One region of the Bacillus sp. ISL-75 genome, then DNA from elsewhere that is predicted to be linked to it. Evidence: riboswitches for the same ligand, from Rfam matches in the RefSeq annotation. Region 1 holds a riboswitch; the other holds the start of a gene.
What was found. Region 1 has a riboswitch for glycine ahead of gcvT (glycine cleavage system aminomethyltransferase GcvT). Riboswitches for the same ligand answer to the same signal wherever they lie in the genome.
Positions count from the first base shown of each region.

Region 2: linked by a shared signal. The riboswitch ahead of J7E63_RS21280 (amino acid permease) and the one ahead of gcvT (glycine cleavage system aminomethyltransferase GcvT) in region 1 are both predicted to bind glycine.

Region 1 is NZ_JAGGQX010000014.1:41,633-58,388, reverse strand. Features, by position in the region: gene J7E63_RS06400 (c-type cytochrome) at 1-637, opposite strand, end outside; gene J7E63_RS06395 (PCYCGC domain-containing protein) at 648-1,097, opposite strand; gene efp (elongation factor P) at 1,291-1,848, opposite strand; gene J7E63_RS06385 (M24 family metallopeptidase) at 1,871-2,932, opposite strand; gene J7E63_RS06380 (YqhR family membrane protein) at 3,012-3,509, opposite strand; gene J7E63_RS06375 (DUF1385 domain-containing protein) at 3,795-4,739, shown strand; gene J7E63_RS06370 (SA1362 family protein) at 4,797-5,192, shown strand; gene J7E63_RS06365 (patatin-like phospholipase family protein) at 5,229-6,113, opposite strand; gene J7E63_RS06360 (C40 family peptidase) at 6,274-6,723, opposite strand; gene J7E63_RS06355 (vitamin B12-dependent ribonucleotide reductase) at 6,946-9,504, opposite strand; gene J7E63_RS06350 (lipoate--protein ligase family protein) at 9,847-10,683, opposite strand; gene J7E63_RS06345 (rhodanese-like domain-containing protein) at 10,877-11,260, shown strand; gene gcvPB (aminomethyl-transferring glycine dehydrogenase subunit GcvPB) at 11,567-13,027, opposite strand; gene gcvPA (aminomethyl-transferring glycine dehydrogenase subunit GcvPA) at 13,020-14,366, opposite strand; gene gcvT (glycine cleavage system aminomethyltransferase GcvT) at 14,385-15,491, opposite strand; glycine riboswitch at 15,578-15,657, opposite strand; glycine riboswitch at 15,661-15,748, opposite strand; gene J7E63_RS06325 (DEAD/DEAH box helicase) at 15,926-16,756, shown strand, end outside.
Region 2 is NZ_JAGGQX010000053.1:11,788-28,543, reverse strand. Features, by position in the region: gene J7E63_RS21340 (DUF6155 family protein) at 1-391, shown strand, start outside; gene J7E63_RS21335 (hypothetical protein) at 455-907, shown strand; gene J7E63_RS21330 (polysaccharide deacetylase family protein) at 1,019-1,723, shown strand; gene J7E63_RS21325 (spore germination protein) at 2,186-3,757, shown strand; gene J7E63_RS21320 (spore germination protein) at 3,783-4,874, shown strand; gene J7E63_RS21315 (Ger(x)C family spore germination protein) at 4,871-6,079, shown strand; gene J7E63_RS21310 (TRAP transporter small permease) at 6,629-7,126, shown strand; gene J7E63_RS21305 (TRAP transporter large permease) at 7,128-8,423, shown strand; gene J7E63_RS21300 (TRAP transporter substrate-binding protein) at 8,478-9,503, shown strand; gene J7E63_RS21295 (sensor histidine kinase) at 9,603-11,441, shown strand; gene J7E63_RS21290 (response regulator transcription factor) at 11,438-12,205, shown strand; gene J7E63_RS21285 (glycoside hydrolase family 3 protein) at 12,534-14,555, shown strand; glycine riboswitch at 14,715-14,814, shown strand; gene J7E63_RS21280 (amino acid permease) at 15,260-16,666, shown strand.

The DNA of each region.
Region 1 (16,756 bases):
ATCGGATATAGGTGACAATATCAGTAATATCCTTTTTTTTGAGCTGGCGTGCGCCTTCAAGCCCCTTTAATGAAGGACCCATTCTAGTTTCTTCACGACCGTAGGCTGCATTAATCCATATTTGCTTATCAGTTGTATATTTCAGGTATTGTCGATTAGAGAGAGCGGTTCCCATTTTATCCTTACCTGTCCCTGCTTCACCATGACAATTGAGACAATATAAATTATATTGTGCTTTTCCATTTTCAGGATTACCTGATATCGTTTTTGGCACATCAAACTCGATTTCTTCTGTTTGCCAGTCTCTTATAAAAGCAACAAGATTTTTTAAATCCTTATCTGACATTCGAGGACCGTAAGCAGGCATGACTGTGCCTTCTCTTCCATATTTCACATAATTATACAGGTCTTTATCGGATACGGAGCTTAAAAAATTCTGGCTATTTAAAGCCGTCCCCGTTTTTGAGCCTTCTCCTTTTCCTGTTTCGCCGTGACAAAATATACAATTTTTGTTATATATCTTTTCACCTGCAGCAATTGCTTCTGATTTCTTGCTATCAAAAATATGGCTATTACTTAAACAGACAATAATTCCAATAATAATCAAAATGTAAAATCCGATTAGTATTTTCTTCATGGGTTACCCCTTAATTAGGTTCAGGTGTTGGGGTTGGCTCCCCAATATCTTTATATTTTTCTGTGATTAATTGATATATTTTATTCGTATTTTTTCCACTAAGATGCATTTCAACCGCATCTCGAGCAATATCAATGCAGGTGTCGCAAGATATTCCGTGAGAATCCCATTCTGTTACAGCATTGTCTTCACCAACTTGTTTGACAAAGCAATCTAGATTGCTCTTATGTCCTTCGACAACACATCCACAATAGCAAGGAACAGATGCTACGACTTCAGGATAAGTTGCAGCCATAACATAAGTTTCATTAATTTTTTCAGATGTATTCAGAACAAAATCAGGTAATGGCGAATGTTTTTTATCAAGTTTCCAACTTTGATCATTAAGTTTAGAACTGCAGCCAGCGGCTATAATTGCAAACAAAATCCCAAGGAACAAGAGAGATGTAATTCGTTTCATTTTCTGTAGCACCCCTTCCATTTTATTTTTTTACTATTTCAGTTTATCAAAAATAAATTAGTCAATAAGTAACTAATTCTTACTATTTAGTGAAGTTTTTAAGCAGACCGTTAGGGGGATATAAGCAGTTTTCATTAAGAATTGTTAAAAAAAGCCTTAATCCGACAATTTTCGGACTAAGGCTTTGAACTGATTATGCACGTGACACGTATGATCCATCAGTCGTATTGATAATTAACTTATCCCCTTGATTGATGAAGAAAGGAACCTGAACAGAAAGACCTGTTTCAAGGGTAGCTGACTTGGTACCGCCAGAAGACGTATCCCCCTTAATACCCGGTTCTGTTTCAGCAACCTCTAAAATTACATTGTTTGGTAATTCTACTCCAAGAGTTTCATAATTAAACATCATAATTTGTACTTCCATATTTTCTTTCAAAAACTTTAATTCATACTCAATGCTTGAAGCAGGAAGTTCTACCTGCTCGTAAGATTCCATATCCATAAATACATGATTATCACCGCTTGCATAAAGATATTGCATTTTACGGTTATCGATTTGAGCTTTCTCTACTTTTTCACCTGCACGGAATGTTTTTTCTTGAATTGCTCCATTACGAAGGTTACGAAGCTTGGAACGAACAAAGGCTGCTCCTTTACCTGGCTTTACGTGTTGGAAATCAAGGACACGCCATAGGCCGCCATCCACTTCAATTGTTAATCCTGTTTTAAAATCATTTACAGATATCATATTAAGATCCTCCTAAAAATCATTACAGTATAATTAGTTCTTTTGTAGAATGTGTGAGTGCTTCGTTATGGTCCTTTGTAATCAATGTATCATCTTCAATCCGAACGCCGCCGAGTCCTGGGATATAGATACCTGGCTCACATGTTACTACCATTCCAGGTTCTAATATTACATCAGACTTCATCGATAGACCAGGGCCTTCATGGATCTCAAGTCCGATACCGTGCCCTGTTGAATGACCAAAGTATTCACCATAACCTTTTTCTTTTATGTAGTCTCGTGTTATTGCATCTGCTTGCTTCCCTGTCAAACCTGGTTTGATTCCAGCCATTCCAAGTAATTGGGCTTCAAGTACAACTTCATAAATTTCTTTAAGCTTTGCGTCTGGCTCTCCAATCGCAATAGTCCGCGTAATATCAGAAACATATCCATTGTAGTAACAGCCGTAATCCATTGTTACAATATCCCCTGCTTCAATGACCTTATCGCTAGCAACACCATGTGGAAGTGCTGAGCGATGACCAGAAGCAACGATTGTATCAAATGAAGAGGAAGTGGCACCAGCTCTCCTCATAAAGAACTCTAACTCATTAGATACTTCTAATTCCGTTTTTCCTGGACCAATGAAGTCTAAAATATGTTTAAATGCAGCATCAGCAATATCAGCTGCTACCTTTAATATCTTAATCTCTGCATCAGTCTTTATCAAGCGTAACTTTTCGATTACACCAGAAAACGGAACTAGTTCAGCGTCAACTTCTTTATCATATAATTTAAAGGAGGAGTAGCTTAGAAAATCCTCTTCAAATCCCAGCTTTTGAATTCCAAGGTTCTTCACTTGTTGTGCAACTTCTTCAGGAATCGTTCCGGTTATTTTTATAATCTCGAAACCTTGGCATTGTTTTGTCGCTTGTTCAATATAGCGGAAATCCGTAAGAAACAAAGTTTTTTCCGCACTAATTAAAACTACACCGGCAGAGCCAGTAAAGTTTGAAATATAGCGACGATTATATGAGCTAGTGATCAAAATTCCATCAATTCCAAGTGTTGAAAAATTAGATCTTAGTTTTTCTATTTTTTCCATTGCTCTCCACTCTCCTTTTCAAATCCATATGAGGACAAAAATATTTTATCATAACCTACTTCATCCGACTAATCGTAACTTAGGAGGACTCCTCTTTCACTTGCTCGTTATTATTTTGATACTCATAATTTATGGAATATCCAATAAAGATTCCATATACGATATAAATACAAACGGATGTAATGATCGTATCTCTTTTTAGATCAAAAAATGGTTTAATACCTGGAAATAGTGGATTTAGAATAAAGAACACCACCAAAAACAATACAATTCCATAGCCAAGTCCAAACCAAAACCCTGTGAATTTCCTCAGCACTGCATAGTAAATAAATGCTGCTATCACGGAACATATTCCAATTAAAATAATGGAAATGACGGTCCCCAGCCATTCGTATTTCCAATGCCCTAGTGCCCATGGCTCTAGAATGACATTGGGACGAATTTCTGTAAAACTTAAGTAGGACGCTATGCAGCCAATCAATCCCCAAAACAGACCTCCAAATAAACCCGTCCAAAATACCATTACCGAAAAGGACATGGGCTTAGGATAATTTCCTAGTTTCTTCTCAATCGCCATTGTAACAACCTCCGTTTACTTTCTGTTTATTCGGGAAGTGCCCTTTTTACTGTTATATATACTTGATATGCTGTCCTATAATTGGGACAACAAAAGGCCATTATAAATTCCATTTCTTATTATGTCCTTTGGTATTCAATCCCTTACATATAAAAAAACTTTTTAATTGGAAATATTATGTCATTCCTAGAGGTTTTTTTGTTTTTCTAGTAGAATAGAATTAAGTACATACAGATTTTATCTTTCAGCTGTTGTGCAACTATAGATTAGGTTGGTGTAAAGTATATGTCCAATTCTCAAAAACCCGTTTATGGCGGCCAAGCGGTTGTCGAAGGTGTTATGTTTGGCGGAAAACATCATTATGTTACCGCGGTACGCAGGAAGGATCAATCTGTTGAATATTTTCATTTACCTCGTAAAGCAAATCCTTATTTTACAATCCTAAAGAAAATCCCATTTCTGCGAGGGATTATCGCAATTATTGAGTCGAGTGCAAATGGATCGAAACATTTAAACTTCTCGACGGAAAGATTTGATGTGGATCCAAAAGAAGATGAAATTATAAAAGAAAAAGAAGTCTCTAAATTGACCATGTACCTTGGTGTTGCTGCAATTGGTGTTATTTCATTTTTATTTGGTAAATTTGCTTTTACACTGATCCCTGTGTTCCTTGCAGTTTTGACAAAACCAATTTTTCCATCGCATTTTGCTCAAGTGTTAGTGGAAGGTTTTTTTAAACTAATTTTATTAATTTCCTATATTTATTTTGTTTCACTTACTCCATTGATAAAAAGGGTGTTTCAATATCATGGCGCCGAACATAAAGTAATAAATACCTTTGAAGCTGGGGTTGAGTTAACCGTTGAAAATGTGCAGGCTCATTCCCGTCTGCATTACCGCTGTGGCAGTAGTTTCATCCTGTTTACAGTCTTTGTTGGTGTTTTTGTCTATATGCTGGTACCATCAACTCCGCTTTGGTTACGGGTGGCCGACCGTCTCCTCTTAATTCCTGTGGTTTTGGGTATTGCTTTTGAAATCCTTCAATTAACTAATAAACTTAAAGATATTCCAGTTTTAAAGTATCTAGGTTATCCTGGTCTTTGGCTGCAACTAATAACAACGAAGGAACCACAAAATGATCAAGTCGAAGTGGCAATACTTTCTTTTAACGAATTATTAAGAAGAGAAAAGGAATCTGAGTACTCGGTTAAAAGCGAAGAAATTGTCTAAATACTTGTTTTATCGTGTTTAAAAGAATAAAAAAATGCTTAAGATGCTCTTAGGGAGGTGGCTTTCTTGAAAAATCGGACATTTGTTAATGTTGTTGTTGGGGGACTTATCATTCTTGCTTTACTTGGCCTTGTTGGTTCATTTACAGCTAATCCGGCCGGTTTCATTCAGAGAATAGCTGTCATCGCATTGATTGTTCTAGCCGTTTATTTCCTAGTACGGAAGTTTTCCAAATCAAACCCTCAGAAAAAAGAGCAGCGTGCATTTCTTAAAGCCGCCAAAAAATCAAAAAAACGATTACTGCAAAAGGGTGGAGACTCAACTGTAAAAACCTCCACTCTTGGGACGCTAGCATCATTAAAGAAGAGCAACAAGACAAAAAAGAAATCTCCTGCTCACTTAACTGTTATCGACGGCAAAAAGGGTAAAAAGAAAAATCGAGCGTCTCTATAGGCGCTCGATTTTCTTTTTACCCTATTGTAATCCGTATTAGTATCCCCATGTCTTCAAAAATTGTTTTGCTCTCTCTTTTCCTAGATTGAACAACTCATGTTTCTTCTCCTCTGTTAAATGGAATTCTGTTGATAACACACCCTCGGTCGGTATAAAGATAATGTTCTTTACATGTTTTTTAGAAATGTACCTAGAATCGTGTGCATCCTTCATCGTCTCAAATAGGGCTCCAAATAGTTGAATCGCATTTTTTATTTTATGTTTTTCAGTTTCATATTCACTTGGGCTTAATTTAATACCGAGGACAGGTCTTACCTTTTGTGCATTTTCCTTATCAAAAAGCCACATAGGAAAATTGCTTAGGACCCCTCCATCAACTAAAATGTTCATTCCATCCATTGTACGCATTTTAACAGGTTCAAAAAAATATGGGATACTGCAGCTGATTCTAATCGCTTTTGCGATTGGAAATGAACCAGGTGAAATGCCGTATCTTTGTAAGTCATCAGGTAAAACAATCATTTGCCCATTTGAGAGGTCTGATGCAATTACTCGAAGTGCCTTCGGGGGCAAATCAGCGAATGTTCTTAACCCTTTGGCTTCAAGTTTCTTACAAATCCATTTTTCAAGTTCATTGCCTTTATAAAGTCCTAGCTTCCAATAGACAAACAGCCATTTTGCAAAAGGGAATGGGATAATTGATTTGCGGGCATCCATTATTTTTGAGAGATCCAACTCGTCGACCAATTGGAAGATTTCTTTACTTGTGTAGCCAGCGGCAATCAATGCTGCAACAATCGATCCTGCACTCGTTCCCGCCACTCTGACAAATCGCAAACCTTTACTTTCTATTTCTTCGCAGGCTCCAATAAGTGCAAACCCTTTTATTCCTCCTCCAGAAAAAACGCCGTCTATATACATGGCAGCCACTCCCAAAGATGTACTCGTTTTTACATCTTTAAGCGGTTATTTTAATAAATAGTACCAAGGACAAGTAGAAAATTTATTATATATAAAAAAGAACATCGTCATTAAACGATGTTCTTGGTCAATAACTATATTGAAAACGCTTAGCTTTTCATTAAAAACGTTTTGCTCCAATGTATCTTGGTTTCCAATAACTATTGCTTGTATAAGCGATTGAAACTCCTTTTGAAGATGCAGCCTGAATCATTTTTCCGCCACCAATGTAAATCGCAACGTGAGTAGGTCTGCTTGCCTTATTCGGTGCAAAGAACATCAAGTCTCCTGTTTGTAAAGAACTAACACGATATCCTTGCTTGTAGTACATATCAGCTGCCGTCCGTGGCAATACTTTTCCAGCCTTACCGTAAGAATACTTAACCAAACCAGAGCAGTCGAATCCTTTAGGTGTTAATCCACCCCATCTATATGGAACACCAAGATTTGCTTTTGCAACTGAGATTGCTTTTGTATGGTAATAGGCCGCTTCCGCTTTATCACCCATAGTGGTAAACAATGAACTTAGAATAATTGTCATAGCCATGGTTGCAATGATTTTTTTCAACATATTGTTTAATCCCCCTGCGTGCTTCGTTACTCATAATATACAAAAAAAGAGTAACATGGACGTAACAGGTAGATTACAGTTGTATTACAAATTTCGACTTCGTTCTACTTCAATTAGCAAAATATGCTAAATATGATGCAGTATAGTGTAACTTTCAGGGACGGATATTGACCTTAATAATACAAAAAAAGGGGGATTTTCTCCCCCTCTAATAAATACGTATTATAAACCACATTTTAATTGAGCGCCGCAGTTTGCACAGGTATTGCAGCCACCCATTTCTTTTACTTTTCCAGTCCGGCAGACAGGGCAAGTGTTACCGACTTCAGAGCCGATCGTTACACTTGTTGAGCGGAGTTCACTGATTGTATCAACAAGGACAACATGCTGCTTCGGTTTTTCATTAAAAATTGATAATTGTTCATTGGTGTTTTCTTCAGCTTTTAGTGTTAGTACCTGAGAATCGCGTGACCCATCAACATAAACAGTTCCACCTTTTGCCCCGCCGCGGTACAAACGCTGATAAACTTTTTCGACCTGCTCTACACTATAACCTTTTGGTGCGTTGACAGTTTTACTGATAGAACTATCTATCCAGCGCTGGATGACACATTGAACATCCGCATGGGCTTCAGTTGAAAGCTCCATCGATGTAACAAACCAGTGCGGAAGATTGTTTTCATCTGCTTCTGGGTGCTGATCCAAGTATTCTTTCACAATATCCGCTTTAACTTCGATAAATTTACCGAGGCGTCCGCTACGGAAATAAGAGAATGAGAAATAAGGCTCAAGTCCGGTGGAGACACCAACCATTGTTCCTGTGGATCCAGTTGGTGCCACAGTTAGTAAATGGGAATTTCTAATTCCGCTTTCTAAAATAGATTGGCGGACATCTTCAGGCATTTTTTTCATAAACCCTGTATTTATGAAGGCCTGTCTTAATCGATTGGTTTCTGATGTTGTTTCACCAGTTAAGAATGGGAAACTTCCCTTCTCTTTTGCCAATTCAATTGATGTTCTGTATGCAGTAGTTGCAATTATTTCAAATACTTGATCAACGAGTTCGTTTCCTTCTGGTGATCCATACTTCGTTTCACAATAAATCAGCATGTCATGTAAGCCCATGACTCCAAGCCCTACACGTCGTTCACCAAGGGCCTGTTTTTTATTTTCTTCTAGGAAGTATGGGGTTGCGTTAATGACATTATCCTGCATCCGTACGCCCACAGCTACTGTTTTCTTAAGCTTTTCAAAATCAACAGTTTTTGTGTCCTTATCAGCCATCTCAGCGAGATTGACTGCAGCAAGATTACAGACGGAAAATGGTGCAAGAGGCTGCTCTCCACATGGATTTGTTGCAACAACTTGTTGTCCATATGCTTTTGCATTGGTCATGTCGTTTGCGTTATCGATAAAAAATATTCCCGGTTCAGCTGAGTAGGTCGCGCAAATATTGATTAGGTTCCAAAGTTCTTTTGCTTTGAACTTTTTGTACACTCGTACTTTATGCCCTTGTTTTTCCCACTCGCGAACGTCACCAACTTTATGCCATTCTTGGTTGTAAATCTCCATTTCCTCTTGATCATATTGTTCAACATACGGGAAGCGGAGTTCGTAGTCACTATCGGTTTCTACAGCATCCATAAATTCCTTTGTTAAACAGACAGAGATGTTCGCACCTGTAAGGAACTCTGAATTGTGGACAGTGTAATTACCGCCAGTTAATAATTTCTCTTCTGCATCTGCTATGATGTTTTCATCAAATCCACCGAACCCAGGAATGTTTTTATAATTTACAATTCCTTGGTACATTGCTGTTTCTCTTAGAGTTAGAGGGGTGAACTTTAACTTATCTTTAGCAAGTTTTTTAATCGTTTCATCATTTGTATTTTCAATCAAGAATCGTAAAATTCTAGGATTTTGCATCTTAGAAATAATAAATTCAATAATGTCTGGATGCCAATCTGCCAACATGATCATCTGAGCTCCGCGTCTTGATCCGCCTTGCTCAACCAAATGAGTCAATTTCGCAATATCATCCAGCCATGAAACCGATCCAGATGATTTACCATTGACGCCTCTAGCCAGTGTATTTCTCGGTCTCAGCGTCGAGCCATTTGTTCCAACACCGCCGCCTCGGCTCATAATCTCCATTACCTGCTTACGATGATCAGAGATACCTTCACGTGAGTCAGGAACAAACGGCATCACATAGCAATTAAAGTATGTTACATCAGTATCTGCCCCAGCACCGTAAAGAACGCGACCCGCTGGAATGAAGTTCATGTTAACAAGCTCTTGATAAAACCTTTCAGTCCATTCTCTTCGCTTCTCTTCCGTCTTTTCAACAGAAGCAAGACCAGTAGCATTACGCTTCGCAATTTGCTCATAGAAGAGCTCCAAAGGCTTCTCAATTACATCTAAGGATCTGACTATCACACCAGTACTAGCTTCCTCAGGATCATCGAGTACTCCCCTGAATTCCTCTTCGACTAAAACTTTCGCTTTTTTCTTTTCCCAGTCTATTTCCATAATATAGCCAAGACCACGAGCTGGAAATTTCGGATCTTCTTTAATAGTTAAAACAACAAAGTCGCCGTTTGTAAGAGTAATTTTTGCAGTATCTTTAAAGGTATAGCGGTCCAACATGACCAAACGAGAAACACCCTTGTGAGTTATTTTCATATCTGGGGTAACTGGATGCACCTGGGGGAATAATTGAATATCCTCATTCAACCTTTCAAAATCAATATTCATTGTTTGTCTAAAAACTACAGACATTAGAACAACTCCTTCTTAAATAAAAATCCACCTATTGTGCTAAATCTAGCAGGTTTACGCTATATCTAGTTGGTTTGTATTTTTAGGTTATCATAGCCCACCTGAATAAATCAACTAAATATCAATATATAGTACCGAAAATATTTTCGACACCACTATATATTGTATGTCAAGCAAACTATAATTATTTTGTCAAACTTAAAAAATAATAGAATTAAAAGTAATCAATAGCTTTTAATAGATTTTCGTCAGAAAACAGGAAAATTCAACAAATTTCGCGGTTTGCTTCTTTACATTAATCGTTAAGGCAACAAAAAAAGACGGCGAATTCGCCGTTTCTAATTATCTTTTATAATTCCATTCATCACTTTCATAGCGATCTTTTGCAATCTTTTCAACATAAGCTAGTTCTTCCTCGGTTAATTGATAAGTTTCAAGCTCAATATTTAGACCCTCAGCAAAGCCTTTATAAAAAGCTTCCTTTGCTTCCTCAAGTGAAATTCTTCTTGGACTAATGTTGTTGATAGCAACCGCTTTATCCTTAAATGCTTTTCTCATACGTTCCTTAACTCTCTCACTTGGATATTTAAATAAACTAAATAGCTTATCTTCATCTAAATCTAACAGAATGGAGCCGTGCTGTAGAATTACACCCTTTTGTCTCGTTTGTGCACTGCCGGCAACCTTCCTGCCTTCCACCACAAGCTCATACCAGCTTGGAGCATCAAAGCATACTGCAGAGCGAGGGTTTTTCAATGCATCCCGTTCTTCTGCTGTTTTTGGAACAGCAAAATATGCCTCAAGTCCTAGCTGGTGAAAACCTTTTAAAATTCCTTCAGAAATTACTCGGTATGCCTCTGTAACAGAATTAGGCATTTCTGGATGTTCTTCAGAAACGATGACACTATAGGTAAGTTCATGCTCATGCAGAACGCCACGTCCTCCTGTAGGTCTTCTTACGAAACCTAATTGGTGTGCCTTAACTGCTTCCATATCAATTTCTTTCTCTACTTTTTGAAAATATCCTACTGATAGCGTTGCCGGATCCCAGCCATAGAAACGAATCACTGGAGGAAATTTCCCTTCACTATGCCAATCAAGTAACGCTTCATCTAAAGCCATATTAAAAGATGGTGAACTATTTCCAGTATCAATAAAACGCCAAACTTCTTTTTTCATTCTAAAACCTCATTTTTTTATAATTATATCGTATTTAAGTCTACCAAAATCTGATATAGATTCAAAATAAGATGTTTCTGCTATAATTATTTAGGCAATATCAAAAGATTTTTTTGCATTCATCTTTATCTTTATCGGATTGACTTATATAATAAATACTAGTGCAGGAAAGCTTGAAAGGAGCAAAAAGAAATTGAGTTCACTTTATCCATTATTAATCATCATTGTAGCAGTTATCATTTATTCCGTTTTTACATTTTTCTATCAGAAAAGAATTGTTAAAACGGTAACAGAAGAAGACTTCCGTGCGGGGTACAGAAAGGCACAACTAATAGATGTTCGTGAAGCAAACGAATTCGAAGGCGGCCATATTTTAGGAGCACGTAATATCCCAATGTCGCAAATGAAAATGCGTATGAAAGAAATTCGTTCTGATATGCCAGTATATTTGTATTGCCAGAGTGGAATGCGCAGTGCACGTGCAGCCCAATTCTTACACCGAAAAGGCTATCGAGACCTTACTCAGCTACAAGGCGGGTTCAAAAAATGGTCAGGTAAAGTAAAAACTAAGAAATAAGAAATCATTAAAGGTTCCGGATTCGGAGCCTTTTTAATTTCAAAAACTGCTACAGAACAAAAGGCGCAAGCGCCCGTTTAGCTGTGTATGGACTGGAGCGCTCCAACTGAGATAAAGGAAACACGGAGAGCGTTAGCGCATTCGTGCTTGACTTATCGTAGGGCGGAGAGTGAAGTCCACTAGCAGCTGGGCGCTGGAGCTGGATTCAGAGAACTATTTTAAGTTGTCCACAATAAATAATTTTATAATCTCCTATCCAACAAGATAAAAGGTCAGATTATTTTTCGAATCTGACCTTTCCATTTATTAAGCTTCTTGGTATTTCAAAACTGGTTTACGGGCTGCTTTTGTTTCGTCCATCCGGCCGACCACTGTTGTATGTGGTGCTTCTTGAACGATTTCTGGATTTTCTTCCACTTCTTTAGCAATTTGGATCATAATATCGATGAACGAATCCAGTGTCTCTTTTGATTCGGTCTCAGTCGGTTCAATCATAATACACTCTTCCACATTTAATGGGAAGTAAATGGTTGGTGGGTGGTAGCCAAAATCAAGCAGACGTTTCGCAATATCCAATGTACGAACGCCTAATTTTTTCTGACGTCTTCCACTGAGTACAAATTCATGCTTACAATGTCTATCAAATGGTAGATCATAATATTCAGCAAGTCTTCTCATCATGTAGTTCGCATTTAATACAGCGTACTCTGTTACCGCTTTTAAGCCATCTGGTCCCATCGAGCGGATGTATGTGTAAGCACGAACATTGATTCCGAAGTTTCCGTAATATGGCTTCACACGGCCGATTGATTGCGGGCGGTCATAATCAAGGACATATTCTTCGCCTTGCTTTGTGATAATCGGCTTCGGTAAGAACGGGATAAGGTCTGCCTTCACCCCGACAGGACCGGAACCAGGGCCACCGCCTCCGTGTGGGCCAGTGAATGTTTTATGAAGATTTAAGTGAACAACATCAAATCCCATATCTCCAGGTCTTGCTTTTGAAAGAACGGCATTTAAGTTTGCTCCATCATAATAAAGCTTGCCACCGGCTTCATGGACAATTTCAGCCAATTCAAGAATGTTTTCTTCAAATAGTCCAAGCGTATTCGGGTTGGTTAACATTAATGCAGCAGTATCTTCGCCAACAACCCTTCTTAAATCTTCAAGGTCAACAAGACCATGTTCATTTGATTTAACGGTAATTGTTTCTAGACCAGCAATCGTAGCGGAAGCTGGGTTCGTACCATGAGCAGAATCAGGGACGATTACTTTTGTACGGTTCATATCACCGTTAGCCTCATGATAAGCACGGATCATCATTAAACCTGTCCATTCCCCATGAGCCCCTGCCGCAGGTTGCAAGGTCACTTCATCCATACCTGTTATTTCGATTAAATGCTCCTGCAAATCGTATAAAAGTTCAAGAGCACCTTGAACAGAGCTTTCATCTTGCAGCGGATGTACATGTGCAAATCCGTTAAAACGCGCTACATTTTCGTTGATTTTCGGATTATATTTCATCGTACACGAGCCTAGTGGATAGAATCCTGAATCGACGCCATGATTTCTCCTCGAAAGGGCAGTGTAGTGGCGCATAATATCAAGCTCCGAAACTTCAGGAAGTTCAGGCTCTTCTGTACGAAGGTAACCATCAGGAAGGAGACCGCTGAGATCTAGTTCCGGTATATCCATTTCCGGCAGGCTGTAGCCGATGCGGCCTGGTGTACTAAGTTCAAAAATGAGTGCCTGGTCTTGATTATGCATGGAAATCCCCCAATTCTTTCACTAGAGTATCAATTTCTTCCTTCGATCTTTGTTCTGTTACAGCAATCAGCATATGGTTAGCCAGTTCTGAATAATCACGCCCTAAATCATAGCCCCCGATTATTCCTTTTTGTAAAAGGTTTTGGTTGATTTCTTTTACAGGCTTAGTTAATTTCACAACGAATTCATTGAAGGAATGGCCATCATAAACAACTTCAAAGCCAGCTTCCTTAAAAGCATTTTTCGCATAATGAGCTTTTTGCAAGTTGGCCGCAGCCATTTCCCTGACACCCTTTTTACCAAGTGCGGTCATCGCTACAGATGCAGCGAGGGCATTTAATGCCTGATTGGAGCAAATATTTGATGTAGCTTTATCACGTCGGATATGCTGTTCACGAGCTTGCAGTGTTAAGACAAAACCGCGGCGTCCTTGGTCATCCGTTGTCTGTCCAACAAGACGGCCTGGAACTTTCCGCATTAACTTAGTAGTGACAGCAAAATATCCGCAGTGCGGTCCGCCAAAGGCAGTTGGGATCCCAAACGGCTGCGCATCACCAATAACGATGTCAGCACCAAATTTACCTGGAGGTGTTAATACCCCAAGGGACAGTGGGTTACTTGAAACTACAAACATGGACTTATTTGCATGAATGATTTCCTCAAGCTCTTTTAACGGCTCGACTCGCCCAAAGAAGTTTGGATATTGGACGATAACGGCTGCAACATCTTCATTAACTAGTCCTTTTAATGCGTCTAGATCTGTTACACCATCTTTGACTGGTACTTCAATCACATTGAGGTACTGACCCTTTGCATAAGTTTTAAGAACATCACGTGATTCTGGATGTACCGCACTGGATACAACTATTGTTTTTCGTTTGGTATGGCCTGCACTAAGCATCGCTGCTTCAGCAAGTGCAGTTCCGCCATCATACATCGATGAGTTGGCAACATCCATTCCCGTTAACTCACAAATCATTGTTTGGAATTCAAAGATAGCTTGAAGTTCACCTTGTGAAATTTCTGGTTGATAAGGTGTATAAGCTGTATAAAATTCTGATCTAGAAATAACATGGTCGACAATTACAGGCATGTAATGGTCATAAACACCTGCACCTATAAAAGATACGTTTCTTTTCAGGTCAGCGTTCCGACTAGCCATCTTAAAAAGCTCTTTCATTAAGTCCGTTTCAGACTTGGCCGCTTTTATATTGTACTCACCCTTAAATCTTACTTTCTCAGGGATATCGCTAAACAGTTCATCAATAGAGGAAACACCAATTGCCTCAAGCATAGTCTTCTTATCTTGTTCAGTCATAGGTAAATAGCGATGTTTCATAAACCTAACTCCCTTCTCTTATTTCTTTTCTTTTTTATAAAAAGGTGTTGGAACTACAGTAGCTTTTAAACGTTTGCCGCGAATTTCAACTTCAACTTCGGATTCAAGACCCGTAAATTCTGCATTGATTAGGGCAAGACCTATATTCCTTTTTAACGTTGGTGATTGCGTTCCAGTTGTAACCTCACCAATTAACTGATCACCTTTATAAACAGGGTAGCCATGACGTGGAATCCCGCGATCAATCATTTCGATTCCTACCAATTTTCTTGTTAAGCCCTTTTCTTTTTGTTGGATTAACGCTTGTTTCCCGATAAAGTCATCTTCTTTGTTTAATTTCACAGCGAAACCAATTCCAGCTTCTAGTGGTGAAATTTCTGGAGATAGTTCTTGACCATAAAGTGCTAAAACTGCTTCAAAGCGAAGTGTGTCGCGTGACCCTAATCCACATGGGATTACTCCATCTTCTTTACCTGCAGTTAAAATGTCTCTCCAAAGGTCCACAACATCTTCTGCATCGCAATATACTTCAAAGCCATCTTCACCAGTATACCCAGTTCTTGATACAAGTGCCTTTTTCCCATTTAGGATTACATCTTGTTGGAATTTGAAAAAGCCAATTTGGCTTAAATCATTATCTCCCGCAAGCTTTTGCAATACTTTTTCCGCAAGTGGTCCCTGGATAGCCAGCTGTGCTGTTTTTTCCGATAAGTTTTCTAAAGAGACATCACCAGTTAAATGGTCTTCAAGCCATTTGTAATCTTTTTCAATATTTGATGCGTTTACTACTAAAAGGTAATGATTGTCTTCGATCTTATATACAAGCAGATCATCAACAGTACCGCCATTTTCATAACACATGGCGGTGTACTGGGCACCTCCATTTTTTACTTTTGATATGTCATTAGTCATCATTTTTTGTAAAAACGCTAAGCTATTAGTGCCTTTTACTTCTATTTCACCCATATGGGAAACATCAAATAAACCTGCACTAGAGCGAACAGCTTCATGCTCTTCTTTAATGCTAGAGAATTGAACCGGCAGTGCCCAACCTCCAAAATCAATGGTTTTTCCACCCCATTCTTTATACACATCAAAAAGTGGAGTTCGTTTTAATTCAGACATTCTTAATCCCCCTTCAATCTTTGGCGCAAATTATTCATTAGATAATATAAAAAAGGACAGAAACCTCCTATGAAACGTAAGAAGGTCTCTGTCCTTGCACCTGAAAGTTTACCTAAAAAGGCTTTCCCCTTTGGTGGCTGCTTAAAGCTAGCAGCGCTCTCCAGAGCTGCGTCCTACAAGAGTTCTTTTGCCTGAGAGATTCACATTTCTGCTTGCTCCTTCGGCGCTACATAAGTAGTCTCTCCCCTTGTTATCATTCGCATTATAATATTATCTAAACTGGTCATACTAATTATACTTATAAAATAAATTACCTTATTAAAATATTTAAAACATTCAAAGCTAATATCATCCTACCATTAAAATAATACATTGAGCAATAACTTTATTAGAAAAGCAAAAAGCTGGAAATTGAACAAAAAGGAGTTGGAACCATGTCGATCGAAATTGAATTTGATTCCTCCTGGAAGGATGATTTTTTACATAGAATTGAAAACGATGGTCCATGGGGGAATTGGGAACTTTTTAAACTAGCAATTGGAGTTGAAAAACATCTCGTCATTCCAGATTTCAAGGGTTTATTAGCACCTAGCCATTTACCCAATCTAACCCCACTTCCTCACCAGCTTGAAACAGCAAAACAAGTAATTGAAAACATGAATGGGAAAGCCATCCTTGCCGATGAAGTAGGACTCGGAAAAACGATTGAGGCCGGGCTGATTCTAAAAGAATATATGATTCGTGGATTGGTGAAAAAGGTATTGATTCTTGTCCCTGCATCCTTAGTTACTCAATGGTCGATGGAGTTGAATAGCAAATTTTTCATTCCAGCCATTTCACAAAGGAAAAGCTATGTGTGGGAACAGTGTGATGTTGTCGTTTCGTCAATTGATACGGCCAAACGAAATCCTCATCGAGATATAATTTTTAAGCAGGACTATGACCTTATTATCATCGATGAAGCCCATAAACTTAAAAATAACAAAACAAAAAATTACGAATTTGTCCAAAATCTGAAAAAGAAATTTTGTTTACTATTGACGGCAACGCCCATTCAAAACCGTATCGAGGAAATTTTTAATCTGGTTTCATTATTAAAACCAGGACATTTAGGCAGCGAAACAGCATTCTTTGAAAAATACAAACGAGATGCACGTTCATTAAATGATGATGAGCATTTAAAAGAATTAGTAAACAAGGTTATGATTCGGAACCGGCGGGCAGATACAGGCATTGAGTGGACGAAAAGGCATGTGGAAACCATT
Region 2 (16,756 bases), on a different contig from region 1:
GAAAAAAATTAAGAATGAATTTTTTCCAGAAAGAGGTTTTGGGAAACTACGACTGGCAGAGGCAAAAAAAGAGATAACGGCTTTTAAGAAGGCCACAAATGATGAGAAACGAACAGTTGACCTTATGCTTTTTTATGTGGAAATGGGTGTAGAATTTACCAATTCATATGGGGATATAAATGAAGGATTTTATTCCAGTATGGTGAAAATGTTTGATCAAGTTGCCATGGAATGTGATCGGGATGAAGAACTATACAAAGCATATTCTACTAGATTACTTAGTGTTTTATCCAAGGCAGAGGGAACTGGCTGGTGGTTCCATGAAGCTTTAGAGGAATCATATTATACGATTGAATGGGTTCATGATGAAGATGAAGACGAGGATGAATAGGTTAATGTCTTAAGCCTAATAAACAACATAGTGATATCAACTTTAGTTAGAAGAGTGGAATGAATGATGGTAAAAAGTAAGAACAAATCGAGCAGTACACCTAGACGAAAACGGTATAATCGGAATGCTAGGCTTCAAAATGCGAAGAAATGGTCTGAGCAGTACAATGGGAAAAATATCGCGAAAGGTTATAGTAACTGGTTTGGTGTAGACCTACTGTGTGCAATTAAAGAACTGGAGCTTCTAGGATATAAATTTAAACAATCTTATAAAGAAAAGGTGATTCAATCACTAATCGATAGGCAAAAACAAAAAGAAAAGAGAAAACGCGAAAAAGCACAGGAACAATTTTATGATGATTTTGGTTCATTTGATTTTATTGAAGGTTTTATATCGAATGGTTTTCCATATGGCGTTACCTTTGATGAAATAGATGGAAATGAGGATATACGAGGGCAATTAGAGAGCCCAGGCAAAATGCATACCTATATAGATGATGATGAATTACCATTTTAATTTACTCTAGATAGTTTTAAAGTTTTACAGTAAATATCTTATCTTGGAAAGTTAGTAGATTTTATTACTATAAAAATAAACTTAATAAAATTCGAAAGAAAGGCTGTTTTTATGAAAAAGAAATTAATATATAGTGGAGTTGGAATTTTGTTAGTGTTCCTTTTATTACTTGGAACCTATAAGTTAATGAATTCTAGAACCTTCCAGTTATTTGGTGGACTAACCGACCAGGTGAAGACCAATCAAAAGGTAGTCGCATTGACCTTTGATGATGGACCAACAAAAAATGTAGAAAAAATTCTACCCTTGTTACGACAATACAAGGTAAAAGCGACATTTTTTCTAATCGGTAATGAAATTGAAAAAAATCCTGTAGAAGCTAAAAAAATTGTAAGTGCAGGGCATCAAATTGGAAATCATACTTTTTCCCATCAGCGGATGGTTTTTACATCCCCTTCTAACATCAAGAAGGAAATTGAAAAAACGGATAAACTAATTCGAGAAGCAGGGTATAAAGGTCAAATTGATTTCCGACCTCCAAATGGAAAAAAACTCGTTGGCTTGCCCTATTATTTATATAACAATAATAGAGATACCATCACTTGGAGTCTTGAACCAGATACTTACTACACTTCTGCCACTGACAAAGTGAGTTATGTGAAGAAACATGTAAAACCTGGTTCCATTATCTTGTTACACCCAATGTATGATGATACTGGCGAAGAACTTAATACAATTAAAGGAATATTGCAATCATTATCAAACGAGGGATATAAATTCATTACAGTTAATGAACTATTGAAATTGAAGAAGTAAGAACTCCACAAAATGATTTTGAACTATAATGTCTTTTACATTTAAACTTACAGAAAATGCGCCTAGTTTCATATTTCTACCACCTTTTTATTAAAAATAAGAGTAGTCACCGCTGCTCAGGATCGGGAAATTATATCACCAGCTGGTAGAACTTGTTCAAAATACATATAAAACGTTGAAGCCCAGAGTGATGAAGGGTTGTTATATATAATGTTTAAATTTCCACGTATAAGCCAAAGATAATGCTATCCAAGGAACACTAAGGAAATCACTTTATTTTACATACTTTGGTTCGTGATTTCAGCTACTGGTTTTTGGGCATATAAAGGTGGTTAATATGTGGAATTCTATTGTTTCCTATCTTCCAGACTGGAAAGTTTTTATACAAGCTTTTATCGTGTTTTTCATTCCGTACATGATCTTCAGATTTTTTAATTGGATTCGCAAGGAAGAGTGATGAAAATGCGAGAACGGAAATTAAAGGATAGAAAAAAAGAAAAACAACCTAACAAAATTGAAGATCAACAAGAATCTAAGCCTCAAGGCTCAAATCATCTGTTTACAGATGATTTCACTTTAAACTTAGAATTAGTTAGACAAGAAATCGGTCATAACTGGGATGTGCACTTTCGAGAGTTTAATATTGGGCGTACCGGCATTCGAGCATCCATTATTTTTGTGGATGGATTATCAGATAAAGATCTGATTAATAAACATATTATGACATCATTGATGGTTGATTTCACAACAGAATATAAACAGGAGCTATCCTTTGTGAAGGGAAGCAATTTAACCAAATTTGTAAAAAATCATGTGCTGCCTATTAGTGAAGTAGAAGAGATTGGTTCTATTAAAGAGTTAGTATCAAAAGTATTAACAGGTTCTACCGCGCTTTTAATTGATGGATCATTAGCTGCGCTAATCCTTGGTACAACAAAATTAAAAACAAGGACGATTGAAGAGCCAGTATCAGAGGCATTAGTCAGAGGTCCACGGGTCGGTTTCACTGAATCCTTAAGTGATAATACATCTTTTTTGAGAGGGAATGGTGAAATTGAAAATTTATCGTTAGTAAAATTTCAAGTAGGAAAGCGTTCAAAAAAAGACCTAGTCGTCGCTTACATAAAAGAAATTGTGGATCCGGAATTAGTACAAGAGGTAGAAAAGCGAATTAAGAAAATTGATCTTGATAATGTGCCAGAATCAGGTTATGTAGAGCAGCTTATCGAAGATAATTATCTTAGTCCTTTTCCGCAGGTACAGAGTACAGAGCGTCCTGATCGTGTGATTGCTGCCTTGATGGAAGGTCGGGTATCCATTTTACTAGATGGGACGCCTTTCGCTTTGATCGTTCCGGTTACCTTTAGCATGATGTTACAATCACCTGAAGACTATTATGAAAGGTGGATTCCTGGCACGTTCATCCGTTTACTTCGTTATCTAGCAGCTATTCTGGCTCTTTTTACACCGGCTTTGTATATTGCATTCATCTCATTTCATCCAGGATTGATTCCTACTAAGTTAGCCATTTCCATTATAGGGGCGAGGTCCGGTGTTCCATTTCCTGCACTTATCGAAGCGTTATTTATGGAAATATCGATCGAAATTTTAAGGGAAGCTGGACTCCGGTTACCGAAGCCAATTGGTCCAGCAATGGGAATTGTCGGTGGGTTAATCATTGGTGAAGCGGCTGTACAGGCAGGGATTGTTAGCCCCATTTTGGTGATAGTAGTGGCGTTAACTGCGATCTCATCTTTTGCCAATCCTCAATATAGTGTAGGGATTACATTGCGTATTCTTCGCTTCGTAGCCATGCTTTGTGCTGCCATACTTGGATTATATGGAGTCATTCTATTTTTCCTTTTCATGACAAGCCATTTAGTGAAACTAAAAAGTTTTGGCGTGTCTTATATGAGTCCAGCCGTTCCTTATCGTTTAAGTGAATGGAAAGATTTGATGGTTCGCATGCCCCTTATGATGATGAAACGTCGTCCAAAGATGATGCATACGAAAAATCCTATACGTAAAAGATAACCTATTGTGAAAGGAACATGAAAGGATGATTGTCAGTCCAAAAGATCGAATTACCACGCCACAAGCAGCTGTTATCATCAGCAACTTTATTCTTGGTTCAGGAATCCTCACCCTGCCCAGAACAGCTGCAGAGAAGGTGAATACACCAGATGTATGGTTAAGTGTTATTTTAGGCGGGGTGATCGCGATAATCGCAGGGGTGATCATGGTCAAATTATGCCAACAGTTTCCCCAAAAAACAATTTATCAATACAGCCGTGAAATTGTAGGAAAATGGGTGGGCAGGTTACTTAGTTTACTTATAGTATGTTATTTTCTTTTAACTTCCGGGTTTCAACTCCGTTCAATGGCGGAAGTAATAAGGTATTTTTTGCTGGAAGGTACCCCTATCTGGGCAATTATGATGCCATTTATGTGGGTAGGTCTCTATCTGATCATAGGCGGTATCAACCCGATTGCCCGTCTGTTTGAAATTGTATTACCTATTACGATTTTCCTTTTTTTGCTAGTAGCCTTTATGAGCCTAAAAATATTTGAGATCGATAATTTACGCCCGGTATTGGGGACTGGATTCATCCCTGTGCTAAAAGGAGTAAAGGCGACGACTCTCGCATTTACAGGTCCTGAAGTCCTGCTGGTCCTCATGGCGTATATGCAACAGCCAAACAAAGCAGTAAAAATGGTCCTAGTTGGAATTTCCGTTCCATTGATTTTTTATGGGATAACCGTTGTGATGGTGATCGGAGCGTTATCCGTCGATGAAGTGGTCACGAGAACATGGCCAACACTTGATTTGATACGAAGTTTTGAGGTAACCGGTTTGATCTTTGAACGGTTTGATTCTTTGTTGCTGGTGGTATGGATTATGCAAATGTTTACTACCTTTACCATCAGCTACTACGCAGGTGCTTTAGGGCTGGCTCAACTTTCGAAAAAGAACATTCGTTCATTTATGTATGGTTTACTTCCACTTATTTACGTCATTTCCATCACCCCAAAAAATATCAATGATCTATTTAAACTTGGGGATATGATTAGCAATTGTGCATTGTTTTTATTTGGTTTACTACCACTTCTCCTTCTTATTATCGCGAGATGGAAAGGAAGAAAACAATGAAGTTAAGTCATAACAATATACGATTTCTCTTGGTTTCGCTGTCTGTCCTGTTACTCTTTTCTCTTACAGGCTGTTGGAGCAGTCATGAAATTGAAGAGCTAAGCTTAGGTGTAGGGGTGGCATTCGATATAGGGAAGAAGTCAACCATAGAGAAAAAGATAAACGAACAAGATGAAGGCTATTCCAAAAAAGATCAGATTACTACAACTTATCAACTTATTACCTCACAATTAGCAAGTTCAATGAGTAAAGAAGGGGGATCGCAACAACAATCTTTTGTTAATATCTCTGAAACGGGAGACTCCATCCTTCAAGAGGTTCGTGAATTATCATTAAGAACGGATCTTCCTTTTAATGCCAGTCACATGAAAGTCATTGTAATCGGTGATAAACTTGCACGATCGTATAGTTTAGATCGATTACTTGATCAATATCTTAGGGATAATGATTTTAGACCAAGCTGCCTTATGTTTATTAGTAAAGGGAGAGCTAGCAATACACTAGTATCAAAGGAAGCAGGAGAAGTTCCAGCATTTCGTCTGTTTGGAATGGTAGATAATGCCTATCGAACGACAAGAATTTTGCCTCCTATTTCGATTATTAAATTAGACGGTAAGCTACATTCAGGATCTAGTTTTCTTTTGCAAAATGTGATCTCGGCTAATGGAGATGTGAAATTTGCAGGAGCTGCCGTGATAAAAGGAAAGACAAAAAAACTGCGTGGTTTTTTAAATGAAGAGGAATTGGAGGGTATAACATGGATAACAGGCAAGGGGAAAGGCGGTGTGGTGAAAAGTTTTGATAAACAGACTAGTGGGCTAATCGTATATGAGATAGAGTCTATGAAAAGTAAAATCACCTCTCATGTTAAAGGAAACAATATCTCTTTTGATGTAAACATCGAATCAGAAGGGCGATTATCTGAGAATTGGGTGGTTTCAGGTAACTCTTTTGATAATACATTTCTAAAAAGGGCAGAAGAATCCACCGAAAAAGAAGTAAAACGATTGGTTGATCATACAATTAAAAAAACGCAAAAGGAATATCGAGTAGACGTTGCTGGCTTTGGAAACCGTTTAAGAATTGAGCATCCGAAAGTATGGGAAAAAGTCAAAAAAGATTGGGATCAAACATTCAGTGAGGTTCCAATTTACTACAACGTAAAAATAACAATCAAAGATTATGGAGCGTCAGGTCACAAGTAAGCCTTCTTTTTTTAGGGTACGAAAAAAGAATTATACTTCTTAAAACCCAAGCTTCCAATGTAGTAAGAATTAAAGCAAAAGCAGCCTGGCAACTTATTTTACAGGATGAAGAAATGTTGATTTAGCGAAGAAAGGGTACCTATTTAAAGGGGTATTGAGAAAAAGGCACAACTAGCAAATTTAGCCTAGTTGTGCTTTTTTGCGCGCAAAACTTTCGATTGTCCCCAATAAGAAACGTCCCTACTTATTTTATTATGCAACACTTCTGCTGCTATTTATAATATTTTTCCACGGTCTCGGAACAACTTACTAGAATGGATAGTGCCTATGTTTTTAACCAGTTGATGGAATACAGTTAACATGGTAAGTTTAATCTATATTTAATTCGTTTATTAAACTTACAAAAATACATAAAATGGTTTCAAATAGAAAGGATTTCAAATTCCACCTAAAAAAATCACAAATTATCCTAAAAAAAGAACATTCAAAAACATTCAAAAGATTCATAAAATTAGAGACAAGAAAACGTTTTCAAATGGGGGGAATCAAATGAATGTAATCAAAAAAGTAGGTCTAGTCATCGATACCATTTTTGAAAAATTCACTCTACTATCGTTAATTGCTTTAATTTTTGTCGTCACCCTACAAGTTTTTACCAGGAAATTATTTAATTTTGTTTTCTTTTGGTCAGAGGAAGTTACTCTTTTGTTACTCGCTTGGTTTGCCTTTATGGCCATAGCAGTGGGATTTCGAGAGTATATCCATTTAGGCATTGATTCTTTCACGAATCTATTTCCTAAAAGTTTTAATAAAGTTTTAGATAAAATCATCAGTGCCTCTATTTTTGCTTTCGGATTATATCTGGTAATCCAGGGCTGGGACTTCACGGTATTGATGATGGATTCAACTCTGCCGGCGACAAAATGGCCAAGTAGTATCACTTATGCGGTTATGCCTGTCACGGGTGTGATGATTTGTGTTTATTCGCTTTTACAATTCTTTAACATTAACACCACTCGCCACAAAGAGATAGAGGAGGGCATGTAACTTGGACAGCAACACAATTGGTATCATTATCTTACTATCAAGCTTTGTTATTCTAATCTTACTTCGTTTTCCCATTGCCCTTACGTTGATTGCCTCGTCATTGCTGACGGTTATCTATCTAGGTATACCTCTTCCGGTAGTGGGCCAGCAAATGATTCAAGGGATGAATTCCTTTTCTTTACTTGCGATTCCGTTCTTTATTTTGACCGGACAAATTATGAGTGAGGGCGGCCTTGCGACTCGAATTGTGAATCTGGCAAGTTTAATGGTTGGCAGAATTCGCGGTGGGCTCGCCATGGTTAACAGTGTAGCTGCATTGTTCTTTGGAAATATCTCAGGTTCTGCCGTCGCCGACGTTTCTTCCGTTGGGTCTGTTATGATTCCGATGATGAAAAAGAAGGGATACGAAGCAGACTATGCAGTGGGAGTAACGATTGCATCGGCCATTCAAGGTGTAGTAGTTCCGCCGAGTCATAATCTTGTTTTGTACTCCTTAGCAGCAGGTGGTGTTTCCATCGCCAGTTTATTTATGGCTGGGATTGTTCCTGGATTTATTATGTTAATTTCCTTAATGATCACGGGTTACATTATTGCTAGAAAACGAGGCTACCAAAAAGCGGACCCTGTTCCAAAGTCAGAAATTGGCGGGATCCTTCTACATGGACTTTTATCCTTAAGCCCAGCAGTCATTATTTTGGGCGGGATTATGAGTGGCTGGTTTACAGCAACGGAATCTGGGGCATTAGCTTGTTTGTATTCTTTTATTCTAGCGTTTGTTGTCTATAGGGAAGCAAAATTTTCGAATGTATGGAAAATATTAACCCGGACGATGAGAACTGTTTCGATGGTATTTTTCTTAATAGCAGCATCAGCTTCGTTTGGCTGGATATTAGCTTACCTGAAAATTCCGTCAATGGTAACGAACTTATTTTTAAGTATTTCTGATAACCCGATTATTATTCTATTGATTATTAATATTTTGTTACTTCTCCTTGGAGCACCAATGGACATGGCACCAATGATTTTAATTATGACACCTATTCTCCTTCCAGTTGTAACCAGCTTTGGAATGGATCCGGTGCACTTCGGAATTGTCCTGATTTTAAATGCTGGGATTGGCCTTTTAACGCCGCCGGTAGGAACCGTTTTGTTCGTCGGATGTGCGATAGGAAAGGTCTCGATACAACAAGGGACAAAAGCAATGATGCCATTTTTCTACGCTTTACTAGTTGTTCTGTTGGTTATTACCTATATTCCTGAGGTTGTCCTGTGGCTTCCTAATATGTTAGTCAAGTAACCGAAGGAAAGGTGAAAATAAAATAATAAAATTTTTTAAGGGAGGGTTACAAGAATGAAGAAAAAAAAGATTACAGGAATTCTAGCAGCAACGCTTTTAATGGGTAGCATCCTAGCTGCCTGTGGGAAAGAAGCAACGACGGGTACAAAAGATGGGGGTTCGAAAGCTGAGGAACCTAAATATACGTTCCGGTTGGCAGATAATCAGCCGCCAGATTATCCAACTGTTGTTGGAGACAAAAAGTTTGCCGAATTGGTTGATGAAAGAACAAATGGCCGAATTAAAATTGAGGTATTTCCATCTGCCCAATTAGGGGATGAAAAATCCGTGTTGGAACAGGTTCAGCTTGGAGCCATTGAGTTCACAAGAATCAATTCCAGTCCGCTTGCCGAGTTCAATGATCAGTTCACTGCATTAGGACTCCCATATGTATTCGAAGGCGAAGAACACTTATGGAATTTTCTTAACGGTGAAATGGGAACAAAATTGTTAGATGGTTTAGAGCAGTCAAAAATGAAAGGGCTTGCTTATTATGATTCAGGGTCACGTAGTTTTTATTCTACTAAACCACTAAAAGGTGTAAAGGACTTAAAAGGGCAAAAAATCCGTGTGCAGCAGAGTAAAATCAATATTGATTTCATGGAAGCACTTGGGGCAAGTGCGACGCCAATGCCATATGGCGAGGTATTCAGCGCGCTGCAAACAGGAATCATTGATGGTGCAGAAAATAACATCCCAAGCTTAGACTCTTCTAACCATTATCAAGAAGCGAAAAACTTTATTTTAGACCATCATCAACGGATCCCTGAAGTCCTGCTTATTAGTAAAGCAGCATGGGATAAGCTTTCAGAAAAGGATCAAAAAATTGTGAAACAAGCAGCACTTGATTCCGTTCAAGCGCAAAGAGAAGAATGGGATAAGTGGGAAGAGCGTTCTACTAAGAAACTGAAAGAGGCAGGAGTTACCTTCACTGAGGTTGATGATATTACACCTTGGAAAGACGCTGTTAAATCCATGGTTGATAAATATTCAAAAGATTATAAAGAGGTAATGGATGCCATTGAAAAAGCACGTCCATAATCGATAGCAGGCAGTAAGCCTAGTTGGTGAATATATCCATTTACCAGCTAGGTCTTTTCTGTTTAAAAAATCACTAATAGACAGGAATGAATAACAACAATGATGAAGTGGTGGAGAAAAATCGCAGAATTCCTAGAACGATACATCCTCTTAAAAAATCAATCACTGATGATAAAGCTCTGCGTTTTCTCCAGTTTTCTAGTTATTTTTCCAGTCATTTCAGTTGGAGTTATTTCATACAATCGTTCATCGGTTGAACTTGAAAATGTACTTAGACAATCGAGCAGCCAAGTAATTGATCAAGTAGAGTCACATATCGAATATTATTTACAAGATTTTGAGATTACCAGCCTAAAAATTATCAACTCTCCTGAATTATCGAGCCTTTTGAAATTGAAAGCGTCAGAAAATAGAGATCAATTTATTGAACCAACTCGTAACACCCTTAAAGAAGCAGAATACTCAAGAGCAGATATAACTAATATCACTATACTACTTAATAACAATCAGGTAATTGATACTCTTGGAAATAGAAATTTCTATCCTGCTACGAAAATGAAAGAGGAATATTGGTATTCATCTGTCCCACTTAATGGGATGAGTATGTTAGTTATGAGAAAGTTAAAATTAGAAAATAAGGAACAGCCTGTCATTTCACTCGTAAGGAGACTATATAATCCCCAGACGCTCTTACCTGTAGGCATGCTTATTATTGATATCAATTTCAGAAGAATTGAAGAAATCTCTAACAAGGTAACCATCAGTAAAAATGGCTATTTTTCCATTTTAGATGCGAACGGGCATTATATTTACCATCCTGACTTCTCAAAACTCGGGAAAAGGGTTGAATTCAAACAACTTTCAAACCTGAAAACAGAAGGAAGCAGCACGGAAATTTTAGAAAATGAACGGAGAGATTTTATTACCTATACTTTCTCTCGAAACCTCGGCTGGAGGTTTTTATCGGCAGTCCCATACCGAGATTTAACGGGGGGAATCGTTCAAATTGAAAAAGCCATATCCTTAACCATTCTTGTCTCTTTGATTATTGCCTATTTGATCGGGTTCGGATTCGCCACAAGCATCATTCGGCCCATCCGTCGTTTGCAACATTTTATGAAGGAAGTTGAAATTGGAAAATTAGATGGCAGAGTTCGAGTGGATTCAAATGATGAAATCGGACAATTGACTGCTGGTTTTAATAATACCGTTGAGAAACTATCCAACCTACTTGAAGAAGTATATGTCTCTAAGTTAAAGGAAGCAGAAATGTCACTTAAACAAAAAGAAGTCGAATTAAAAATGCTGCAATCACAAATGAATCCCCACTTTTTATACAATTCTCTTGAAACCATTAGGGGTATGGCATTGGAAGAAAATCAGGAAAATATTGCAACCATGTCTTTATCACTTGGAAAACTACTTCGGTATAATCTTAATAATCATTCATCTACCGTGAGTTTTAGAGAAGAAGTGAATTTTTGTGAAATGTATCTGCAGATTCAAAAGTTTCGCTTTGAGGACCGTTTTGAGTACATGTTTGATATTCCTCAATGGGTAATGGAATTGGAAATGGTGAAATTTTCCCTCCAGCCATTGGTTGAGAATTGTTTTGTTCATGGTTATGGTCCTAATACTAGAAAATTAAAAATTGTGATATCAGCTTTCCGTCATTCTGAGTCTTCCTTTGTTATTCGCATTTCCGATACTGGTGAAGGAATAAAGGATCATATTTTAGAAGAAATCAAGAAAAGAATGGACTTAAAAACGTCCACTAGTGATGGGAAAAATATAGGAATCGTAAATGTTCATCAAAGAATTCATTATTTGTTTGGACCCGAGTATGGAATAACCATTCAAAGTGAACAGGGTTCAGGGACTAAGGTATTAATCCATTTACCCATACTAGATCATCATGTGGAGGAGGAGAGAGTATGAAGAAAAATATCTTGTTGGTTGATGATGAGAGATGGGTTCGAACAGCTCTTAAGTGGACGATAAACAAGTTGAAGCTTCCTTTGCAAGTGGTCCACGAATGTGAAAACGGGTTAGAAGCACTCGACTGGATTAAGCATAATGATGCAGATCTAGTGTTAACGGATATTCGAATGCCGATAATGGACGGGCTTTCGTTAGTAAAAGAATTGAGTCATTTGAAGAAGAAACAGGATGTCATTGTGATCAGTGTTCATGACGAGTTTCAATTTGTTCAACAAGCCATTCGAACCGGTGTAACCGATTACCTTCTAAAACCAGTAGAGGAAGCCGAGTTAAAAGGGTGTCTTGAAAAGTGGCTAGAAATGAAATCAAAAGAAGAGACAAAAAGGAATACTCCAAAAAATGGGGATGAAAATCTTCCTTCCTCAACGATTGAAAAGGTTTTGCAGTATTTAGAGAAAACACCATTAGACCAAATTACACTGAAGGATGCGGCAGGGTCAGTCCATATGAATCCTAGTTATCTTAGTCAATTATTCAAACAACAGCTGAACAAAAAGTTTGTCGATTATATTACCGAGCTGCGAATTGAGGAAAGCAAACGTTTGTTACTAAATACAAGCTTACGATTAGCTGAGATTGCTGAGAGAGTGGGATACTCGGATTTAGCCTATTTTAGTAACAACTTTAAGAGACTTACAAGCTTTTCACCATCAGAGTTTCGAAAATCAGCGCTTGTAAAGGTACCGGAAAAAACTCCATAAAGGTCGACGAGCCAAGAATCTAGTTTTTGGCTTCTTTTTTTTGATTGATTTAAGTTTGCGTTTAATTTATATCAATTTTGCGATCTTATCTGGTCCAAAGCTAGGACTTTGGCTATGGGTATATATATCTGAATATTTCAAATCTTAAAAAAACACAAATTCACCTAAAAATATTCTCTATTATTGTTTACCTTCTAAATTATACAATTATTTCGATTGAAAGCGTTTTCTCTTGAAGGAGTGATAGGAATGTCATGAAACGTTTAAGATTTAACTAGTTTTACTCTTTTTTGTAAGTATTTTAATAGGAAAACGGGGGAGAAATAGAATGAAACTATTTTCAAAAAAAGCATCAACATTAACGATTGCTGCATTGATGTTATCATCGCTTGCTATTCCATATGCAAGCGCGGAACCGGGAAAATCGAATGGCAATAAGCAAAATGCACCTGCCATTGAAGCGAGGACCAAAAACATCCTTGTACAGGGTGAGAAGCAATTTAAGGACCTTAATAATAACAGTAGACTCGACCCCTATGAAAACTGGCAGGTACCTACTGACGTACGTGTAAAGGATCTAGTGAAAAAGATGACGCTTGAGGAAAAAGCAGGAATGATGCTTATTACTGAATTCCCGCAATTTAAAGATAACAAACTAGTCCTGCCGAATAAATTAATAAATCAAAACACACGATATTATATTTTTCGGCAAACTCCAACGACAGATGTCATCGCAGACTATAATAATCAGCTACAGGAAGTAGCTGAGCGATCAAGGTTAGGGATCCCAATTGTTATTACTTCAAACCCGAGGAATCATGCCTCAACAGATTATACGAATAATAGTGAGGGGGCAGGCCTCCATTCTTTTTGGCCAGGTCCTTTAGGTTTAGCGGCAACACGCGATTCCAGTCTTGTGAAAGACTTTGCGGAAACGGCCGCAAAGGAATGGCGAGCATCGGGTATTCGTAAAGTTTACGGGTATACAGCCGATATTGCTACTGACCCTCTTTGGGCAAGGATTGAAGATACATTTGGAGAGCAGCCAGAACTAGCTTCTGACATGATTTATAACGTAATCAAAGGTTTTCAAGGAGATGAGCTTGGTAAAGACAGTGTGGCTATCACTGTGAAGCATTTCCCAGGTGGTGGAGCACGTGATAACGGCTTAGATCCTCATTTTGTGGAGGGGAAATTCAATCCGTATCCAACTGAAGGCAGCTTGCTTGAATATCATATTCCGACCTTTAAGGCAGCAATTGCAGCTGGAGTATCGTCGGTCATGCCATATTACGCATTTCCAAGCAATACGAGTGCTGACCAAGGTTTGCCATGGTATAGTGAAAATCAGCAATTTGAAGAAGTTGGCTTTGCTTTAAACAAAGCGCTCATCACTGACCTCTTACGTGGAGAGCTTGGTTTCAAAGGATATGTCAACTCCGATACGGGTGCTATTGGTAATAATGCCTGGGGTGCTGAAGGATTAACACCAGAACAAAAATTTGCGAAAGCAATCGATGCCGGGACAAATATCATTTCTGGCGCATCCGATCCGACGCCAATTATTAATGCAGTGAAAAATGGATTGCTTGCAGAAGAAAAAGTAGATGAATCGGTCACTTTTTTACTAACAGAGATGATGAAATTAGGCCTTTTCGAAAACCCTTATGTCGATGGTCAAAATGCGCTTGATGTAGTCAATAATCCTGAATCACAGAAAAAAGCGGATGAAGCACACCGGAAGTCATTGGTTCTATTACGCAATGACAATATCGATGGTAAAAATGTATTACCATTGGGTGATAGTGAAATAAAGGATGTCAAACTATATATTGAGATGTTCCCAGGTGGAGATGATGCAGCGGCCACCAAGAAATTAAAAGAAACTATTAAAAAATATGATACTTCTATCACCGTAACGGATAATCTTGAGGAAGCAACACATGCGTTTGTTTGGGTCCGACCTGTTCAATCGAATTGGGATAATAATCCACGGATAAACATTGGCCCTGAAACAGGAATTACTAATGTTGATAGAATTATTGAGATTCAGAAAAAAGTTCCGACGATTACTGCGATTAACTTCACTAACCCATGGTTGATTGATCAAATTGAGCCTAATGCTGCAGCAGTAATCAGCACGTTTGGCGTAAAGGCGGAGGCAATCGTAGACGTTATTCGTGGAAAATACAATCCGACAGGGAAACTTCCATTCACCATACCTGCTAACAAAAAAGCAGTAGACAACGAGGTTGGAGATATTCCAGGCTATGTAGAGGATCCTTCCTATGTCTATAAAAATAAAAATGGGGATTCTTACGGATTTGACTTTGGATTAACATATAAATAAGAGTTGAAGGCACATGAATACATTAAATAGTAATGGAAAAGTGTCTGTTTACTATGGCCTCTGTATTTCTATAAAATTATAATAATTAATTAAATTCAGAAAATTCATTTGACATCATTCTTTGAATAGACTAGGATTAAATTAAATTCATAATTGCGGATGAGTATTGTGGGAGAGACTAAACGCATTGTTTAGCACCGAAGGAGCAAGTCCCAAAAATTGGGCTCAATCTCTCAGGTAAAAGGACCACAATAGGACGCGTCTCTGGAGAGCGCCATGTGCCACCAAAGGAGTTATACTCTCAGGTAAAAGGACAGAGGAAAATGGGGAACGCCTATTTTTCTCTGTCCTTTTTTTGTGGAGAAAAATAGTAATAAACATAAAAAGGAGGAGTTAAACACAAAACTAATAATGGGAGAGTCGTAACGATCCTAAAAAAGATTTAGGGCCTAAAATTTTACCATATTGTGGTGTGAAAGCATGATTGGTAAAGGAATCCTGTATTTACAGGAGTGGCTGTTACGCATCATGATTGTCCTGTTGATTATTTACTTTTTAGAAAATGTAAGCGCTTATTCATGCCGAATTGACTAAAAAAATATTAAATTTTCATTAGAATAAATTTGCAATTATTGATTTTACATATTATTTAAAGCCATCAAAAAATTGCAAACATCCTTGAAAAGTAGAGAGAGGGAATTCATATGCAGGAACAAACATTGTCAAGAGGTTTAAAAAACAGGCACGTTCAACTTATCGCTATTGGCGGGGCTATCGGAACAGGATTATTTCTTGGAGCAGGTAAATCTATTCATTTAGCAGGTCCATCGATTTTATTTGCTTACTTGATTACAGGGGTAATTTGCTTTTTAATCATGCGCGCCCTGGGAGAACTGCTTTTATCCAATTTGAAATATCATTCTTTTGTTGACTTTGTAAGAGACTATTTAGGTAATATGGCAGCATTTATCACAGGCTGGACCTACTGGTTTTGCTGGATTTCAATTGCAATGGCCGATTTAACAGCTGTTGGTCTCTATACTCAGTTTTGGTTTCCAAGTGTACCACAGTGGATGCCAGGATTAATTGCACTTGTCGTTTTGCTCGTTATGAACCTTGCAACCGTAAAGCTTTTTGGCGAAATGGAATTCTGGTTCGCATTAATTAAAGTCATTGCGATACTTGGATTAATTGTTATCGGAATTTTCATGATTATTAAAGGCTTTTCCACAAATTCAGGCGCATCCAGTTTCACGAATCTATGGAGCCACGGCGGCATGTTCCCAAATGGCATAAATGGCTTTATCCTCTCATTCCAGATGGTCGTGTTTGCTTTTGTTGGCATTGAACTTGTAGGACTTACTGCAGGTGAAACAGAAGACCCGGAGAGAGTTATCCCAAAAGCAATCAATAATATTCCTATTCGGGTATTAATTTTCTACATTGGCGCCCTTATTGTCATTATGAGTATTTATCCGTGGAACGCCATCAATCCAGCGAAAAGCCCATTCGTTCAAGTATTCGTGGCGGTTGGTATCGCTGCAGCTGCTGGTATCGTCAATTTTGTCGTTCTAACATCTGCAGCTTCGGCATGTAACAGCGCCATTTTCAGTACAAGCCGGATGGTATACTCACTTGCCAAAGATAAAAATGCACCTGTACCATTTGCAAAACTTACTTCTCGTCAAGTACCTTCCAATGCATTGTTCTTTTCTACTGTTGTCATTTTAATTGCCGTTGTGTTGAACTATGTAATGCCAGAAGGAGTATTTACGCTGATTACAAGTATTTCTACAGTATGTTTCATCTTTGTTTGGGGAATTACTGTCGTCAGCCATTTGAAATACCGCAAAACCAGACCAGATCTTGCGAAAGTGAACAAATTTAAATTGCCGCTTTATCCATTTTCCAATTACTTAATCCTTGCCTTCCTAGCGTTCGTGCTTGTCGTACTTGCACTTGCGGAAGACACTCGTGTTGCCTTGTTCGTAACACCTGTCTGGTTTATCATGCTGATTGCGATTTATAAGATGTTGATAAAGAAGGCGGATAATGCGGATCAGGAGAATTATGCCGATCAGGAGAATCAACAAAAAGTGGCGGAAAATTAAGGGGCAACCCAAAAATATAATTTTTATTAATAAATCATGTTTCCGCTTTCAAAAAAGCTTGACTTAGATTCAATTAACTATTATTCTGAA